4 regions of the Streptomyces sp. NPDC043952 genome follow, and region 4 is predicted to be linked to each of the others. Evidence: riboswitches for the same ligand, from Rfam matches in the RefSeq annotation. Region 4 holds a riboswitch; each other region holds the start of a gene.
What was found. Region 4 has a riboswitch for cobalamin ahead of nicT (Nickel transporter NicT). Riboswitches for the same ligand answer to the same signal wherever they lie in the genome.

Region 1: it holds a riboswitch for cobalamin, as region 4 does, so the genes downstream of both, AC069R_RS22190 (cobalamin biosynthesis protein) here and nicT (Nickel transporter NicT) in region 4, are expected to answer to the same signal.
Region 2: it holds a riboswitch for cobalamin, as region 4 does, so the genes downstream of both, AC069R_RS25715 (CoA-acylating methylmalonate-semialdehyde dehydrogenase) here and nicT (Nickel transporter NicT) in region 4, are expected to answer to the same signal.
Region 3: it holds a riboswitch for cobalamin, as region 4 does, so the genes downstream of both, AC069R_RS25745 (prenyltransferase/squalene oxidase repeat-containing protein) here and nicT (Nickel transporter NicT) in region 4, are expected to answer to the same signal.

Annotation. Positions count from the first base shown of each region.
Region 1 covers NZ_JBWKES010000019.1:92,045-94,238, reverse strand. The annotation lists gene AC069R_RS22200 (inorganic phosphate transporter) at 1-202, shown strand, start outside; gene AC069R_RS22195 (hypothetical protein) at 234-461, shown strand; cobalamin riboswitch at 667-809, shown strand; gene AC069R_RS22190 (cobalamin biosynthesis protein) at 909-1,862, shown strand; gene AC069R_RS22185 (cobyric acid synthase) at 1,859-2,194, shown strand, end outside.
Region 2 covers NZ_JBWKES010000027.1:71,059-73,252, reverse strand. The annotation lists gene AC069R_RS25720 (ECF transporter S component) at 1-511, shown strand, start outside; cobalamin riboswitch at 573-746, shown strand; gene AC069R_RS25715 (CoA-acylating methylmalonate-semialdehyde dehydrogenase) at 973-2,194, shown strand, end outside.
Region 3 covers NZ_JBWKES010000027.1:79,160-81,353, reverse strand. The annotation lists gene AC069R_RS25745 (prenyltransferase/squalene oxidase repeat-containing protein) at 1-790, opposite strand, end outside; cobalamin riboswitch at 893-1,026, opposite strand; gene AC069R_RS25740 (prenyltransferase/squalene oxidase repeat-containing protein) at 1,381-2,194, shown strand, end outside.
Region 4 covers NZ_JBWKES010000020.1:38,074-40,267, forward strand. The annotation lists gene nicT (Nickel transporter NicT) at 150-1,241, opposite strand; cobalamin riboswitch at 1,270-1,472, opposite strand; partial or broken gene AC069R_RS22645 (hypothetical protein) at 1,613-2,165, shown strand.

The sequences.
Region 1 (2,194 bases), on a different contig from region 4:
GCGCGAGGTCATCGACCACACCAACGTGGTCGCCGAGCCGGCCGCGGAGCCGTCCGGCGTGGTGACCACCGCCATCGCCGCGGTGACCCCGCCGCCCGCCGGCTCGATCGCCGACGACCTGACGGCCACCATCCCCGCCCCCGCGCCGGTCCCGGCCGCCGAGCAGACGGCCTCCGCCGTCCCGCCGGCCGCCACCGTCTGACCCCCAGCCCGTTCACCAAGGAAGCAACCCCATGAAGATCGACTGGGCGGCCATCGGCTCCGTCTTCGGCGTCAGCCTCGCCTTCACGGTGGGCCTGGTGGTCCTGTTCACCCTCGGCATCAACGGCCTGGCCCGGCGCGAGAAGGCCGCGGCCGAGGGCGGCTCCGCCACGCTCGCCGTCACCGGCGCCTACGTCTGCTTCGCGGCCTGCGCGGCGGCGGTGGCGTACGGCATCCTCCTGATCGTCTCCAAGTCCTGAGCCGTCAGGGCCCCGCAGCGCCCTGACACCGAAAGCGTCCTGGCACCGAAAGGGCCCTGACCTCGAAGGTGTCACGGCCCGCACCACCCCGGCAGTCCCCCAGGCTCCCCTCCGCCACCCGCGGCAGGGGAGCCTTCGGCATGCCCGGCCACCCCGCGCGGTGTGGGGATCTGCACACTCCCGCAGGTCAACGGCAAGTTGACGGCCGTTCCGGGCGCATGGTGGACTGCCCACGCCATCTACGGCAGCAGGAGAGGAAGCCGGTGCGAATCCGGCGCGGTCCCGCCACTGTCACCGGGGAAGAACCCCCGGAGAGCCAGGAACTCTCGCCGCCGGATCACGTCGAACCAGGGCGCGGACACCCTGAGTGAGGACACATCGCCATGCTCGGCTGCCGAACGACCAGTACCAGGACCACTGTCGCGGTGCCCACGGCCGGCTGAGCCGATGGCCGCCGATCGCAGTTACGCGTACGGCGCCGCCGCCGGACTCCTCGGCGACCTCCTCCTCGGCGATCCCCGCCGCGGGCATCCGGTCGCCGCGTTCGGGCGTGCGGCCGCCGCCGTGGAAGGCGCGTTGTGGCACGACCACCGCGGCTGGGGCGCCCTGCACACCACCGTGTGCGCCGGTGGCGCCGTCGCGCTCGGAGCGCTGGCCGCACGCGTCGCCCGCCCCTCCCCCACCGCCGCCGTCGCCCTGACCGCCGCGGCCGCCTGGTCCGTCGTCGGCGGCACCTCCCTCGCCCGCGAGGCGCGGGCGATCGGCCGCGCCCTCGCGGCCGGGGACGTCGAGGCGGCCCGCGCCCGGCTGCCGCACCTGTGCGGCCGGGACCCGCAGGCGCTGGACGCCGACGGGATCGCGCGGGCCGTGGTCGAGTCGGTCGCCGAGAACACCTCCGACGCGGTCGTGGGCGCCCTGGTGTGGGGCGCGGCCGCCGGGGTGCCGGGGCTGCTCGGCTTCCGGGCCGTCAACACCCTGGACGCGATGTCGGGTCACAAGTCCCCCAGGTACCGCCGCTTCGGCTGGGCGTCCGCGCGCCTGGACGACGTGGCCGGCTGGCCGGGGGCCCGGCTGACCGCCGTACTCGCCGCCGCGGCCGGACCCGATCCGCGCGGCGCCGTACGGGCCTGGCGCGCGGACGCCCGCCGGCATCCGAGCCCCAACGCCGGTCCCGTGGAGGCCGCTTTCGCGGGCGCCCTCGGTGTGCGCCTGGGCGGCACCCTCTCCTACGGCGGCCGGACCGAGCACCGTCCCGTGCTCAACGGCGTCACGGGGCGGGCCGTCCGGGTCCCCGACATCGAGCGCGCGGTACGGCTCTCCCGCCGCGTCGGCCTGCTCGCGCTCGGCACCACACTCGCCGCGCGCCACCTCGTCAACGGGCTGAAGGGACGCGGGAAGTGAACGGTGGTCTCCTCGTCGCCGGCACCACCTCCGACGCAGGCAAGAGCGTCGTGACGGCCGGGATCTGCCGGTGGCTGGTGCGCCAGGGCGTGAAGGTCGCGCCGTTCAAGGCGCAGAACATGTCCCTGAACTCCTTCGTCACCCGCGAGGGCGCCGAGATCGGGCGCGCCCAGGCCATGCAGGCCCAGGCCTGCCGGATCGAACCGACCGCGCTGATGAACCCGGTGCTGCTCAAGCCGGGCGGCGAACAGAGCAGCCAGGTGGTGCTGCTGGGCAGGCCGGTGGGCGAGCTGAGCGCGCGCGGCTACCACGGCGGGCGCCAACAGCGGCTG
Region 2 (2,194 bases), on a different contig from region 4:
CCTGGTCCTGGCCGGACGGGTCTACGGCCCCGGCTTCGGGTTCGTGCTCGGCTGCACCTCGCTGTTCGCCTCAGCGCTGATCACCGGGGGAGTGGGGCCATGGATGCCGTACCAGATGTTCGGCTGCGCCTTCGTGGGGATGCTCGCCGGATTCCTCCCGCGAGCGAGCGGCCGGCGTGAGGTGCTGATCCTGGCCGTCTACGGCTCGCTGTCCGGCTACCTCTTCGGCTTCCTACTCAACCTCTCCTTCTGGCCCTTCTCCCTGGACCCCAACAGTTCGATCGCCTACCTGCCGGGCCTGCCCTTCACGGACCAGTGGCACCGCTATGTCGCCTTCGACCTGGCCACCTCGCTGGGCTGGGACACCGGGCGGGCTGTCACGAACTTCGTGTGCGTGCTGCTGGCCGGGCCCGCCGTGCTGACCACCTTCCGGCGCGCCGCCCGCAAGGCCCGCTTCAGTGCGCCCGTGCGCTTCGCGGCCTCCCGAAAGGCCGAATCCGAGCAGCTCTGACCTGGAGCGCCGCGAGAACGCGGTCGACGGGGGTGGATTTACTAGGACGTCCAACTATATATTCGAGGGGTAGGCCCGCGGTGCAGGGAAGCCGGTGTGATTCCGGCACGGTCCCGCCACTGTGACCGGGGAGCACGCCGTCGAGCAGGACGCCACTGACGAGCTGGATGTCGGGAAGGCGGACGGCGCGCGCTGATCCGGGAGTCAGGATACCGGCCGTGGGATGTTCCGTGTTGTCCACGAGGATGGAGCTGACACGCATGGCACCGGTGCGTATTCACGATCCCGGCGGACTTGGCCGCCGGCGTCACTCACGCCGCATTCCTGTCGTCACCGCCTGACGGTTCACCCGCCATACGCGTACTCGCGCTGCCCCCGCACACCTGTGCACGCCACCGTGTCCACGTGTGCCGGTTCGGCGCGCCATCCCGGATCACCCTCACCTGACGAGAGCAGGCCCCATGATCCGTCCGAACGACCCCATCGACGTACGTGAGTTGACCCACTTCATCGGTGGCAAGCACACCCCGGGAACCTCGGGGTCCTACGGCGACGTGTACGACCCCAACACCGGCCAGGTCCAGGCCCGCGTGCCCCTGGCGAACCGGGCCGAGACCGAGGCGGCGATCGCCGTCGCCGCCGACGCGCAGCACGAGTGGGGCGCCTGGAACCCGCAGCGCCGCGCCCGCGTCCTGCTGCGCTTCCTGTACCTCGTCGAGCAGCAGAAGGACGCGCTCGCCCGACTGCTGTCGTCCGAGCACGGAAAGACCATCGCCGACGCCCACGGTGACATCCAACGCGGGCTGGAGGTTGTGGAGTTCGCCGCCGGCATCCCGCACCTGCTCAAGGGTGAGTTCACCGACAACGCGGGCACCGGCATCGACGTCCACTCCCTGCGCGCCCCGCTCGGAGTCGTCGCCGGGATCACTCCGTTCAACTTCCCGGCGATGATTCCCCTCTGGAAGGCCGCGCCCGCGCTGGCCTGCGGCAACGCCTTCATTCTCAAGCCTTCCGAGCGCGCCCCCTCCGTTCCGCTCCGGCTGGCGGAACTGTTCCTGGAGGCTGGTCTGCCCGCCGGCGTCCTCAACGTCGTCAACGGCGCGAGGGAATCGGTCGACACCCTCCTCGAAGACCCCCGCGTCGCCGCCCTCGGCTTCGTCGGTTCCACACCGATCGCCGCGCACGTCTACGCCACCGCCGCGGCCCACGGCAAACGTGCTCAGTGCTTCGGCGGCGCCAAGAACCACATGATCGTGATGCCGGACGCCGACCTCGACCAGGCCGTCGACGCTCTGATTGGCGCCGGGTACGGCTCGGCGGGTGAGCGCTGCATGGCCATCTCCGTGGCCGTGCCCGTGGGCGAGGACACCGCCGACGCACTGGTCGCCCGGCTGAAGGAGCGCATCGGCGCGCTGCGGATCAGCCGCAGCGACGACCCCGAGGCCGACTTCGGGCCGCTGGTCGGCAGGGACGCCGTCGAGAGGGTCCGCGACTACGTCGACCTCGGTGTCCAGGAGGGCGCCGAACTCGTCATGGACGGCCGGGACTTCGTGCTCCCCGGCCACGAGAACGGATTCTTCGCCGGGGCGTCGCTGTTCGACCGGGTCACCCCCGCCATGCGCATCTACCAGGAGGAGATCTTCGGTCCCGTCCTGTCGGTCGTGCGCGCCGCCGACTACGAGG
Region 3 (2,194 bases), on a different contig from region 4:
CGTTGAAGGCACCGCTGTTCGGCACCAGCTTGCTCCTCAGGAACGCCTTGGCCTGCACGATGTCCGTGTCGGTGTTCGGTACGCCCGACACACACAGGGCGGCCATCGCCGCCCCGGTCATGTCGATGTCGCTCGCTGCGGAGAGCTGACTGGGGTTGCCTTCGGCCTTGCTGTAGTTCCAGCCGCCGTCGTTGTGCTGGTTGGCCCGGAGGCGGGTCACGACGGCGTCACGCAGTGCCTGCGGAATGCGGGCCTGTCCCGACTGCGTCTTGGCGCCGTTCAGGGCGAGAGCGGCGAACACGGTGCCGTTGAAGTTCGACGAAGGGCCGAAGTAGCCGGGCTCGGAGGTCTGCCAGTAGCCGTAGATGTCGGCGATCAGGTTGCGGGAGGCGGACACGCGGGAGGGGTCGATGCCGGCGGCGTAGGCGTTCAGCGTGGCGCGCTCGTAGTCGGTGACCACGGGGGAGGCGGACGGCCAGCCGGCGGTCGAGAGCAGGTTGCGGTAGACGGTTCTCGCGTTCTTGCTCGTGTCGCCGCCGGGCGTCACGTCCACAGCGGCGGTCCCGGCCGAGGCGAGCGCGCTGAACGCCCACTCGTTGGACAGTCCGGAGCCGGCGTACGAACCGTCCGCCGCCTGGAGCGACTTGAGGTAGGCGACGCCGTTCGTCTTCGACGTGGCGATCTGCGCCGGCGTGGAGGTCGCCGCCGCGGGCAGTGTGGTGAGCGCGAACGCGCCGAGTGCGGCGGCAGCGGTGAGGGCGGGGCGACGGTAGGACAGCGAACGGGGCATGGCCTGCTCCTTGGATGGAGGACGCCGGCCGGACCCGGTGCCGGGCCGACGGTGGCCTGCGGAGCAGCGGGTGTGGCCGCCGTCCGGAACGCGTGGACCGGCTTCCAACAGTGCTTCACCGCTTGGGCATTCGGGCTCGGGTCGGCCCCTGCCGTCCCACACCGCTGCGCGTCAGCCCCGGACTCCCACCGGGTTCCCCCACTCGGCAGTCCGGGACGGTACCCGACCCGCATTCAGGCCGCCACCGCTCACCCGGGCCGGTCCAGGGGCGGTCTTGACGGTTTCTGTGACGTGTGCTCAAATCCCGCTGATACGCAAGGAGTTCCAGGGAAAGCCGGTCGAAGTCCGGCGCTGACCCGCAACCGTAGGCCCGGTACCGCCGGGCGAGCCGGAATGCCTGGAGCGTGTTCATCAGCAACAGACGCCGTCGTGGACTACGGCGTGGTGCGACCAGCCTCCGGCTGCCGGGGACCTCCCGTCCGACGGAGGCCCTCTGCCACGTCCGCGTCCGCTCCGGCAGGCGCGAGGGGGCCGTGGTGGGAACGGGGAAGCGAAGAATCGGGACCGCGGACGCGGGCCCACGACGGGTGGTGTCGCTCGCGTCGGCCCTGTTCGTCCTGCTGGCCGCCTGCGTGACCTTCCTCACGACGACACCCGCCGCAGCGGACGGCGTCGGTGACTGCACCGCGACCAAGGGCGCCGTGGTAGCCGTCGACTTCGGGCCGTTCGGCGGCAAGGTCGAGCGCGGCTGCGACACCACGCCCACCACCGGCTACGACCTGCTGCACGACGCCGGATTCACCACCACCGGCACCCAGCACGACGGCCCCGCCTTCATCTGCCGCATCGGCTACGGCGCCTTCAACTCCGGTACGCAGTACCCGACCCCGGACAAGGAAGCCTGCGTCCTGACCCCGCAGGCCACGGCGTACTGGTCGTACTGGACCGCGTCACCCGGCCAGGACGAATGGACCTACAGTCAGTACGGCGCCATGGACCGCAAACTCAAGGACGGCGACGTCGACGCCTGGGTCTACGGCGGCACGGACGTCGGGGGCACGACGGGCGAGCCCACCTTCACCCCCGACGACGTACGCGCCGGCGAAACCCACACACCCGACCCGGGCGGCACACCCACCGGCGCCCCTGGCAAGGTCGACCTGAAAGCCGCCGCAACCTGGCTCAAGGGCCGCCTGATCGACGGCGAACGCATCGTCGACGACGGCGCCACCACACCGAACTACTCGCTGACCGCCGACACCGCCTACGCGCTCGCCGCAGTGGACGGCAAGAGCGCCGCGCTCGACAAGGTCACCGAATTCCTCGCCGTCCACGTCGGTGACTTCGGCTACCCGAGCGGCGCCGACCAGGCGCCGGACGCCACCGCCGTTGCCCGCCTCGCGC
Region 4 (2,194 bases):
ACGCGACGGACGCGCGCACCGTCAACGGCCGCTCCGCCGTGGGCGTTCCGGCCGCGCGCTCCGCCGACCACCGGTACCGGCTGACGCTGCGCACCCGTCAACGGCGACACCGAGGCCCACCGCGGCCGAGGCTCCCGCTCCGCCGGGTGTCAGCCACCGTCGCCGAGCCGGCCCGCCCACCTCTGCTCCACTCTGGCCAGCCGCCAGTACGCCAGCGCCGCCGCCCAGACGACCACGAACAGGCCGACGATGACGTACCCCACGTTGTCCAGGTCGAGCCCGGCGATCCAGCCGGTCACCGCGTCGCTCAGATCGAGCTTCTCGTGCAGCACCCCGACCAGTTCGATGGTGCCGATCAGGAAGGCGACCGCGATGGACAGGCCGGTGATGGTGAGGTTGTAGAACACCTTGCGCACCGGGTTGGAGAACGCCCACTGGTAGGCGAAGTTCATGAAGGTGCCGTCGAGCGTGTCGAACAGGCTCATCCCCGCCGCGAACAGCAGCGGCAGGCACAGGATCGCGTACCACGGAAGCCCGGCCGCGGCACCGCTGCCCGCCATCACCATCAGGGTGACCTCGGTCGCCGTGTCGAAGCCGACACCGAACAGGAAGCCCAGCGGGAACATCTGGCCGGGCCGGGTGATCGACTTGGTGGCGCGGCCCAGGAACCGGTTCATGAACCCCCGCGAGTCCAGGTGCTGTTCGAGGGCGGCCTCGTCGTACGTGCCCGCTCGCATCGCCCGGAAGACCCGCAGGATGCCCGCGAGCGCCACGAGGTTGAGCGCCGCGATGAGGTAGAGGAAGGTCCCGGAGACGGTGGTGCCGACGACGCCGAGGGTCTGGTGGGTACGGGAGTTGTCGTCGAGCAGGGTGCCGGCGAGCTGTGTGCCGCCCGCGACCAGGGCCGCCATGACGACCACCACGCTGGAGTGGCCGAGCGCGAACCAGAAGCCGACCGATACCGGCCGCTTGCCGTCGGCCATCAGCTTGCGGGTGGTGTTGTCGATCGCGGCGATGTGGTCGGCGTCGAAGGCGTGCCGCATGCCCAGCGTGTACGCGGTCACGCCGAGGCCGATCCCGAACGCCTTGGATCCGACCTCGTAGTGGCCCGGTACGACCAGCAGGAACAGGATGCCGAACGCGACGGCATGCAGGGCGGCGATCACCATCAGCAGTCCGGCGGTACGGACGGTGTCCTCGCGCCGCCAACGAAAACGGGTCGACTCTGTGGGCAGGGTCATACGGTCACGCTCCAGCACCTCGTGGATCTCTTCGTGAAGTGCCGTGGCCGGTCTCCTGGCTTACGGGTGTGCGCGTGTCCGTCCCGGCCTTCCCGTCCGCCGGGCGGCGGACAGTGACCATGCACAACTGGGACGGATACTCCCCGATCACAGTGGCGAGGGCCGCTCCGGCCTGAACCCCGCGAAGGGTTGTCACCGGTCTTCCCGAACACCACGGCCCGCCCACCGTAGGACCGACCACCCATCCCCGCACAACCGCACGGTCGTTCAGGTATCCAAGATCACATTTTTGCGCGGGACCGACACCGCTTTCGGGCACGCCCTGGCGATTCGGCGAAGGCGGAAAAACTTTTACTAACCTTGGGAAAATCATGGCTTGTTTCAGGCTTTCTGACCTCTCGCATGCCGCAATCGACCGACGGGAGACACGAGATGCGACCTCGCACCACGATGGACCACCGGCCCCGGTCGGCCGCCTCGCGCTCCCGGTCCGACTGGGCTCCTGCGGCGGACTGACGCTGGACTACACGCCGGACGGCAACCACTTGAAGGGCGCTGCGGTCATCACGGCTCGGGCCACGCAGAACCTGAGCCGCTTCGACCTCGACCTGTCGGGCCTGCGGGTACGGACCGCCACGGTGCAAGGGGCGAGGGCCCAAGCCGCCCGATCTGGAAACGAGTTGGTGGTGACCGCGAGCGGTCGAGGGCGACGTCGGAGGGCTCGAAGGCTGGATCGAGACCGACGACGGCTCGGCCGCCCTGGGCGAGCCGACCGGCTCCATGACCTGGTTCCCCGGCAATCACCACCCCTCGGACAAGGCCATGTACGACATCCGGGTCACCGTGCCCAGGGGCGCGGACGGCGACTTCTACGACGTGGTGAGCAACGGCGAGCCGATCGCGGAGCGGGACAAGGGCGGGAGGCCTCGAAGATCTCGTCGGTACTCCTGCCG